4 regions of the Streptosporangium sp. NPDC001559 genome follow, and region 1 is predicted to be linked to each of the others. Evidence: predicted binding sites of a transcription regulator. Region 1 holds the regulator's gene; each other region holds the start of a gene.
The links. Region 1 encodes HrcA, which represses chaperone genes, less so after heat shock. Its sites were predicted from a motif close to TTGGCACTCTCNNNNNGAGAGTGCCAA; they were not measured.

Region 2: ACFYY8_RS04100 (DNA starvation/stationary phase protection protein) is a predicted target of HrcA. The motif match lies at 1,361-1,387, and genes of this name have one in related genera.
Region 3: groL (chaperonin GroEL) is a predicted target of HrcA. The motif match lies at 1,337-1,363, and genes of this name have one in related genera.
Region 4: groES (co-chaperone GroES) is a predicted target of HrcA. The motif match lies at 655-681, and genes of this name have one in related genera.

The regions. Positions count from the first base shown of each region.
Region 1 is NZ_JBIAVG010000009.1:271,945-274,143, forward strand. Features, by position in the region: gene ACFYY8_RS21685 (hypothetical protein) at 1-492, opposite strand, end outside; gene hrcA (heat-inducible transcriptional repressor HrcA) at 688-1,701, shown strand; gene dnaJ (molecular chaperone DnaJ) at 1,714-2,199, shown strand, end outside.
Region 2 is NZ_JBIAVG010000002.1:4,445-6,643, reverse strand. Features, by position in the region: gene ACFYY8_RS04105 (NAD(P)H-binding protein) at 1-700, shown strand, start outside; gene ACFYY8_RS04100 (DNA starvation/stationary phase protection protein) at 815-1,282, opposite strand; gene ACFYY8_RS04095 (MerR family transcriptional regulator) at 1,397-2,053, shown strand; gene ACFYY8_RS04090 (VIT domain-containing protein) at 2,050-2,199, shown strand, end outside.
Region 3 is NZ_JBIAVG010000003.1:27,757-29,955, reverse strand. Features, by position in the region: gene groL (chaperonin GroEL) at 1-1,226, opposite strand, end outside; gene ACFYY8_RS07160 (cold-shock protein) at 1,550-1,750, opposite strand; gene ACFYY8_RS07155 (MoaD/ThiS family protein) at 2,140-2,199, opposite strand, start outside.
Region 4 is NZ_JBIAVG010000001.1:839,739-841,937, reverse strand. Features, by position in the region: gene ACFYY8_RS03700 (MarR family transcriptional regulator) at 75-587, shown strand; gene groES (co-chaperone GroES) at 771-1,082, shown strand; gene groL (chaperonin GroEL) at 1,173-2,199, shown strand, end outside.

The DNA of each region.
Region 1 (2,199 bases):
GTCGCCCGCCTTGTCCACCCCGATCCGCAGGGCGAGCTCCCACAGCTGCCCGTCGGCGGTGACGGTCTGCTGGAAGCTCGGCCGCTGGAGCTTGACGGTTCCCGGGGCGCCCTCGATCTGGCACTCGAAGTTCGTGCCCTTGGCCGCGGCGACGTAGATGGCGGGCTTGTTCGCCGGGTCGATGCTGACGGTCGTCTTCTGGTCGGGACCGAAGGAGGAGGTCGGGGCGGCTTCGGTGACCGCGTTGAAGAGGCCGCCCGCGAAACCGACGAAGCCAATGATCACGCTCAGCACGAAGAGCAGCCACACGCCGACGATCCAGCCGACGCCGGGCTTCACCTTCGGCGGCGGGCCCTGGGGCGCGCCGTATCCCGGGGGCGGGTAGCCGAAGGAGGGGCCGCCCTGCTGGTACTGCTGTTGCTGCTGGTGGGGCTGGCCGTACGGCTGCTGGGGGGTGCCGTAACCCGAGGGGGATCCGAAATCATTGGACATATACCTAATTGTGGCCCTTACCACTTGGATAGCGATAGCAGCTGACTTGACAATGGCTTGCTCCAGGGCCCGCTCCCGCCCATCCTGGTGCCGTGTTATCGCACCCCCCGGGCTGGAGCCGTACACTTGGCACTCGGGAACACCGAGTGCCAGACCTGGCGTTTCCCGTCCGAGCGCAGGTAGGAGGTGAGCACGTTGGTTGACGACCGCAAGCTGGCGGTCCTACGCGCCATCGTCGAGGACTACGTGTCCACCAATGAGCCGGTCGGCTCGAAGGCTCTCGCGGAGCGTCACAACCTGGGTGTGTCTCCCGCGACCATCCGCAACGACATGGCGGTGCTGGAGGAGCAGGGCTACATCGCCCAGCCCCACACCAGCGCCGGCCGGGTGCCGACGGACAAGGGCTACCGGCTGTTCGTCGACCGCCTCTCCCAGGTGAAGCCGCTGTCCGGCGCGGAGAGGAGGGCCATCGAGAGCTTCCTCGCGGGCGCCGTCGACCTCGACGACGTCGTGATGCGCACGGTACGGCTGCTGGCCCAGCTGACCCGTCAGGTCGCCGTGGTCCAGTACCCCACGATCTCCAACTCCAAGGTCCGCCACGTCGAGCTGGTCCCGCTGAACGAGCACCGTCTGATGTTCGTGCTCATCACGAACACCGGGCGGGTCGAGCAGCGCGTGGTGGAGCTGCAGGAGGTCATCGACGACAACCGCGTGGCGCACCTGCGCGCGGTGCTCAACGCCTGCCTGGACGGCTGCGGGCTGGCCAGTGTTCCCGACATGGTCGCCGACCTGCCCGAACGGCTCCCCGCCGAGGACAGGCCCGTCGCGGCCACCATCCTTTCGGTCCTGCTGGAGTCCCTTGTGGACCGGCATGATGAGAAGATCGTTTTCGCCGGGGCCGCCAACCTCGCGGGGGCCGACTTCACCGTCGGGCTCCGCGACGTGCTGGAGGCCCTGGAGGAGCAGGTGGTGCTCATGCGCCTGCTCGGTGAGACCTCGGACCTGTCGGCGCTGACGGTGCGCATCGGCTCGGAGAACCCCTACACGGGTCTCCAGGGCACGTCCATCGTCGCCGCCGGATACGGTTCGGGTGGCAAGCAACTGGCCCGGCTCGGTGTGCTGGGTCCGACACGTATGGACTACCCGGTCACGATGGGCGCGGTGCGCGCGGTGGCACGCTACGTCAGCCAGATCCTGGCTGCATCCTAAGAGGTCAACTAAGTGGCTACTAAGAGTGACTACTACGGCACCCTGGGGGTGCGGCGCGACGCCAGCGCGGAGGAGATCAAGAAGGCCTACCGCCGCCTGGCCAGGGAGCTGCATCCCGATGTGAACCCCGACCCTGAGACCCAGGAGCGGTTCAAGGACATCACCCAGGCCTACGAGGTGTTGTCCGATCCCAACAAGCGTCAGATGTACGACATGGGCGCCGACCCGTTCTCCTCGGGCGGCGCGGGCGCCGGAGGCTTCGGCGCCGGCTTCCCCTTCAGCGACATCATGGACGCCTTCTTCGGCGCGGCGGGCGGCGGCGCGGGGCGCGGTCCCCGCTCGCGGGCCCGCAGGGGCCGCAACGCCACCATCAGGGTCGAGCTCGACCTGCGGGAGGCGGCCTTCGGCACGACCCGCGAGCTGGTGGTCGACACCGCGATCCTGTGCGAGGTCTGCACCGGCTCCGGCGCGGCGGCGGGCACCCACCCCGACACCTGT
Region 2 (2,199 bases), on a different contig from region 1:
ACTGGACGTCACCGACCCGCGCGGCGCCGAAGAGGCCCTGCGGGACGTCGAGACGATGTTCCTCTACCCCACCAGGGGCGAGGTCGGCGCCTTCCTGAGGATCGCCGCCGAGGCGGGTGTCCGGCACGTCGTGCTGCTGTCCTCCCCCGCCTCCTACGAGGCCGGGGAGTACGACCGGCCCATCGGCCTCGCCCATCGGGCGGTCGAGCGGGCACTGGAGGAATCCGGCCTGCGGCACACCGTGCTGTATCCGAGCTGGCTGGCCACCAACGCCCGCCGCGACTGGGCCGGGGAGATCCGCGCCACCGGACGGGTCGGCATCGCCCATCCCGACGCGCGGGTCAACCCCGTCCACATCGACGACGTCGCCGAGGTGGCCGCGCACCTGCTCACCGAGGAGGCGCACCGGAGCCGGAGGCAGGTGCTCACCGGCCCCCGGTCGATGCGCCTGCGTGAGGTCGTCGCGGTCCTCGGCGAGGCCGTCGGCGCGTCCGTCGAGGTGGAGGAGTTGACCGTGGAGCAGGCGCTCGGACGGCGCGCCCCCCGGATGCCCGAGCCGGTCCTGCGGACACTCCTTGAGGTGACCGCCTCGGCCGTCGGTGTTCCCGCACCCGTCACCAACACCGTCGAACGGATCACCGGCCACCCCGCCCGCGAGTTCGCCGAGTGGGCGAGCGCGAACCGGGCCGACTTCCTGTGACACGGGGGCGCCCCGGCCACGACGGTCCGGAACGCCCCCGAGCGGATGCGGCACCTGCTTCGTGGGTCTTCACGCCTACCGCGGCCGCCCGGGCGGCGACCCACAGAGCAGGTCCTAGCGCTGGGCCTCGATCATCCAGTGCTGCTCCTCCAGTTTCTGGGTGATCTCGATGAAGATGTCCTGGGTCACCGGATCGGCCTTCTCGGTCGCCTCGACGCGCTCACGCATCCTGCGGATGATCGATCCGAGGATGTCCGTCATCGCGGCGACGACCTTGCCGTCGTTGATGTAACCGGCCTCCAGTTCCGGCAGCTCGCTGGTCTTGGCGAGCGTCGAGGCGCGCCCGTCGGGGTTGCCTCCGAGGGCGACCGCCCGTTCGGCGACGGTGTCGGCGTACTCCCTGGCCGAGGCGACGATCTCGTCGAGCTGCAGGTGCAGCGAGCGGAAATGATGGCCGATCACGTTCCAGTGGGCCTGCTTGCCCAGCAGTGACAGCTCCAGAAGATCCACGAGCGCGCCCTGGAGCGCGGTGATGACGACCTTCTTGTCCTCGCCCTTGAGCGAACTGGTGATCGCGGACATGTGGTGTCCTCCCCCTGCTTGCAGGATCGGTTTCCGTTTTGTACGGGAACGTCCCTACCCATCAATATGGCCCTTATGTTGACACTGTCATTGTGACAGTGTCACTATCGTCATATGGAATGGACCATCGGTGAGCTGGCGGAGCGGGCCTCCGCGGCGCTGTCCCCGACCGCCCAGCTCAACGGGCGGGTCAGAGACGTGCCCAACGAACGCCTCATCCGGTGGTACGCCACGATCGGCCTGCTCGACCCGCCCGCGTCCCGCCGGGGCCGCGTGGCCCTGTACGGCAGGCGTCACCTGCTCCAGCTCGTCGCCGTCAAACGCCGCCAGGCCGAGGGGCTGACCATCGCCGAGATCCAGGCCGAGCTGGCCGGGGCGAGCGACCAGACCCTTGAGGCCGTCGCCGACCTCCCCTCGCCGGCATCCCTGAGCTCTCCGGACTCTTCGGGCTCTCCTCCGGGCTCTCCGGGCGGCGGAGGCGCGCGCCCGAGGTTCTGGGCCGAACCACCCAGGGCATCCGCCCCCCGGCCACAGCCCCGGTCGCAATCCCAGTCACGGCCTCAGCCGCGGGTACGGCCCGCCCCCGCCCAGGTCAACGGCGTACGGCTGGCCCCCGGGGTGACGCTGCTGCTCGACGGCGGACGTCCCCTCTCCCCCGGCGCGCTCGCCGACATCGGCGCCGCCGCGGAGACGCTCCTGGCGGTGCTGCGCGGGCACGGCCTCGTCCTCGACATCCCCGACAACCCCGATCACGGAGGGAACCAACCATGATCACCGAGATCACGGCGCTACGCCCCGAGGAGTGCGAGCCGGTCCCCGGCGCCGGTCTCGGGGCCCTCGTCACCGACCGGGGCAATCTGCCGCTGGAGAGCGTCGAGGTGACCGCGGGCGTCTGCGGCCTCGCCGCGGGGGTCGAG
Region 3 (2,199 bases), on a different contig from region 1:
CCCTCCTCGACGGCCGCCTTGGCGTTACGCACGGCGTCCTCGATGCGGTGCTTGCGCTCCTTGAGCTCGACCTCGGTCGCCGCACCGGCCTTGATGACCGCCACGCCACCGGCCAGCTTGGCCAGGCGCTCCTGCAGCTTCTCGCGGTCGTAGTCGGAGTCGGTGTTGTCGATCTCGGCACGGATCTGGTTGACCCGGCCCGCGATCTGCTCGGCGTCACCGGCACCGTCGACGATCGTCGTCTCGTCCTTGGTGACGATGACCTGACGAGCGCGGCCGAGCTGGTCGAGCGTGGTGGACTCCAGCTTCAGACCGAGGTCCTCGCTGATGACCTGGGCACCGGTCAGGATGCCGATGTCGCCCAGCATGGCCTTGCGGCGGTCGCCGAAGCCCGGAGCCTTGACGGCGACCGAGCGGAACAGACCGCGGATCTTGTTGACGACCAGGGTCGCCAGGGCCTCGCCCTCGATGTCCTCGGCGATGATCAGCAGCGGCTTGCCGGCCTGCACGACCTTGTCGAGGACCGGGAGCAGGTCCTTGTTCGCGGAGATCTTGGAGTTGACGACGAGGACGTAGGGGTCGTCGAGGACGGCCTCCATGCGCTCCGGGTCGGTCACGAAGTAGGGCGAGATGTAACCCTTGTCGAAGCGCATGCCCTCGGTGAGCTCAAGCTCGAGGCCGAAGGTGTTGCTCTCCTCGACGGTGATGACGCCTTCCTTGCCGACCTTGTCCATCGCCTCGGCGATCATCTCGCCGATCTGCGGGTCGCCCGCGGAGATGGAGGCCGTGGAGGCGATCTGCGCCTTCGTCTCCACGTCCTTGGCCAGCTTGGAGAGCTCCTCGGAGACGCGCTCGACGGCGGCCTCGATGCCCTTCTTCAGGGACATGGGGTTGGCGCCGGCGGCTACGTTGCGCAGGCCCTCGCGGACCAGCGCCTGAGCGAGCACGGTGGCCGTGGTGGTGCCGTCACCCGCGACATCGTCGGTCTTCTTGGCGACTTCCTTTACGAGCTCGGCCCCGATCTTCTCCCACGGGTCCTCAAGCTCGATCTCCTTGGCGATGGAGACACCGTCGTTGGTGATCGTGGGGGCGCCCCACTTCTTCTCCAGCACGACGTTGCGGCCCTTGGGGCCGAGGGTCACCTTGACAGCGTCCGCGAGCTGGTTCATGCCACGCTCGAGACCGCGCCTGGCGTCCTCGTCAAACGAGATCATCTTGGCTGCCATACGGCTAGACCTCCCAAACACAGGGTGGCTTGCACCAGACCGAGGCGACGCCCGCGACGGCGTACGGGCCCGCGACTCCGTTCGGCGGGCCCCATCGTCTCGATCCAGGTTTGGCACTCTCCAATGAGGAGTGCTAACCACTGTTTAGCACTCTCCCCCGACGAGTGCAAGCCAAGGACCTTTGACCTGAGTGTCAGCTTAGGCGAAGGCCCGGCCCGCCGATGGGAGCGACGAGCCGGGCCGACATGCCGAGGGCGATCCGCGCGAACTGCGCTGCCGCGGGATGCGCCAGCGGGTTCCCGACGAGCTGACGGAGGACGAGATCAGACCGTCCGGACCGATTCCGCCTGAGGTCCCTTCTGTCCCTGCGTGATCTCGAACTCGACCCTCTGGCCCTGTTCGAGCGCACGGTAGCCATCCATCATGATCGCGGAGTAATGGACGAAAACATCCTTACCACCGTCTACCGCGATGAAGCCGTAGCCCTTGTCCGCGTTGAACCATTTGACGGTGCCTTGCGCCACTTCCGACTCCTCTTACTGGGCTTGAGGACGCCGCCCATTCCTCTCGCGAGGTCCTCAATCTCCGAGGCGGAGACATCGCCTACGTCGATCGTCCTCGACCATACCTGTGAGAGCCCGTGGGGCAACAGAGTCAACCAGCAAACTACCGCTTTACGGACGCATTCAACACGCCAACATAGTTTTGCTATCACTACTAGTTAGTTAAATATTACATTATGTCTTCGCGCAAAAATGTGAGCTTGCATCACAAAAGACGACACCCGCACGCGGCCAGGCCGGTGCGGGTGTCGTGAGGGTGTTCTGGGGACGCCGTTCCATGGCAGTGGACGACATCGGGCGCCGGGAGGCCGCCCAGGGCCCGTTCAGGACCCCGCGCGGCCTTCGCCGGGTCAGCCTCCGGCGACCGCCGGAATGATGGAGACCTGAACGCCGGACGGCGTCACCGTGTC
Region 4 (2,199 bases), on a different contig from region 1:
ACAGGGGTGTTCTTCTCGAACGCCATGTATCTTGATGTTCGAGGCATATTTAGCTTGATGGTCGAGAGGCTTGAATGTCAAGGGAAAATGGTCCCGAGCGTCGGGACGGCGCTCTCAGGGCGGAGCTGGGACAGGAGATCCAGGCAGGTCAGACGGCCGTCGACGCCTTCGACGAGGCGGTCGCGATCCACCTCGGGGTGAACAGGACCGACCTGCGCTGCCTGGAGATCCTGGTGCGCGAAGGGCCTGAGGGGAACGTCACACCCAGCGTCCTCGGGACGGGCCTGGGGCTCACCACGGGCAGCGTCACCGCGATGCTCGACCGCCTCGAACGGGCCGGATACCTGACACGCTCCCCGGACCCCGGGGACCGCAGGAAGGTGGTCGTGCGCGCCACCCCCGAGACCCTCGCCAGGGTCGAGGGGCTGTACGGTCCCATCGTCGAACGGGGGAGGCGGCTGATCTCGGGTTACTCCGACGAGGAGATCCGTTTCGTGCTGGGTTTCCTGCGCGGTTCGCGGGAGCTGTACGAGACCGAGATCGCGCGGGTCAGAGGCCTGCCGGCGGCGGGGCGGCGCAGGGTTTGAGGTTCGCGTACCCAGTACGGAGGCGGTTCGTGTTGACTGTCAAGGCCTCCTTGCATACTGTTCCGTATTGGCACTCTCCCGGTGAGAGTGCCAAACATACGCGACGAGGCAGGTCTGACACCCGCGACGGCAGACCGCTGGTCGCCTCTTCTAGATCATTCAAATCTGAAGGGGAGGTCCGACGTGACGACCGCCACCAAGGTTCCCGTTAAGCCGCTCGGCGACCGCATCGTGGTCCAGCCGCTTGAGGCCGAGCAGACCACTGCTTCCGGTCTCGTTATCCCGGACACCGCCAAGGAGAAGCCGCAGGAGGGCAAGGTCCTCGCTGTCGGCCCTGGCAACTGGGACGAGGACGGCGACAAGCGCATTCCGCTCGACGTCAAGGAGGGCGACGTCGTCCTCTACAGCAAGTACGGCGGCACCGAGGTGAAGTACGGCGGCGAGGAGTACCTCGTGCTCTCCGCCCGTGACGTGCTCGCCATCATCGAGAAGTAACCGACACTTCGCAGAGATGACGTATCGAGCCCCGGGTCGCGCGAGCGCCCGGGGCTTTGATGCGCCGACGTGCTTTCAGAGAGGACCACAATGCCCAAGATCCTGTCCTTCGAGGAGGACGCGCGCCGCGCTCTTGAGCGTGGTGTCAACGCCCTCGCCGACGCGGTCAAGGTGACCCTCGGCCCCCGTGGCCGCAATGTCGTCATCGACAAGAAGTTCGGCGCGCCGACCATCACCAACGACGGTGTCACCATCGCGCGTGAGGTCGAGCTGGAGAAGCCGTACGAGAACCTCGGCGCCCAGCTCGCCAAGGAGGTCGCGACCAAGACCAACGACGTCGCCGGTGACGGTACGACCACCGCGACCGTCCTCGCCCAGGCGATGGTCCGCGAGGGCCTGCGCAACGTCGCGGCCGGCGCCCAGCCGCTGTCCCTCAAGCGTGGCATCGACCTGGCCGCCAAGGCCGTCAGCGACAAGCTGATCGACTCGGCCAGGCCGGTCGAGGACAAGAAGGAGATCGCCCACGTGGCGACGATCTCCGCGCAGGACGCCAAGATCGGTGAGCTGATCGCCGAGGCGTTCGACAAGGTCGGCAAGGACGGTGTCATCACCGTCGAAGAGTCCAACACCATGGGCCTCGAACTGGAGTTCACCGAGGGTCTCCAGTTCGACAAGGGTTACCTTTCGCCCTACATGGTGACCGACCAGGAGCGGATGGAGGCGGTTCTCGAAGACCCCTACATCCTGATCAACCAGAACAAGATCGCTTCGGTCGCGGACTTCCTGCCGCTGCTGGAGAAGGTCGCGCAGACCAAGAAGGCGCTGCTCGTCATCGCCGAGGACGTCGAGGGCGAGGCCCTGGCCGTCCTGGTCACCAACAAGATCCGCGGCACCTTCACCTCGGTCGCGGTCAAGGCCCCCGGCTTCGGTGACCGCCGCAAGGCCATGCTGCAGGACATCGCCATCCTCACCGGTGGCGAGGTCGTCAGCGAGGAGGTCGGCCTCAAGCTGGAGCACGTCGGCCTGGAGGTCCTCGGCACGGCCCGCCGTGTCGTGATCACCAAGGACAGCACCACGGTCGTGGACGGCGCCGGCGACGCGCAGGCCATCGCCGACC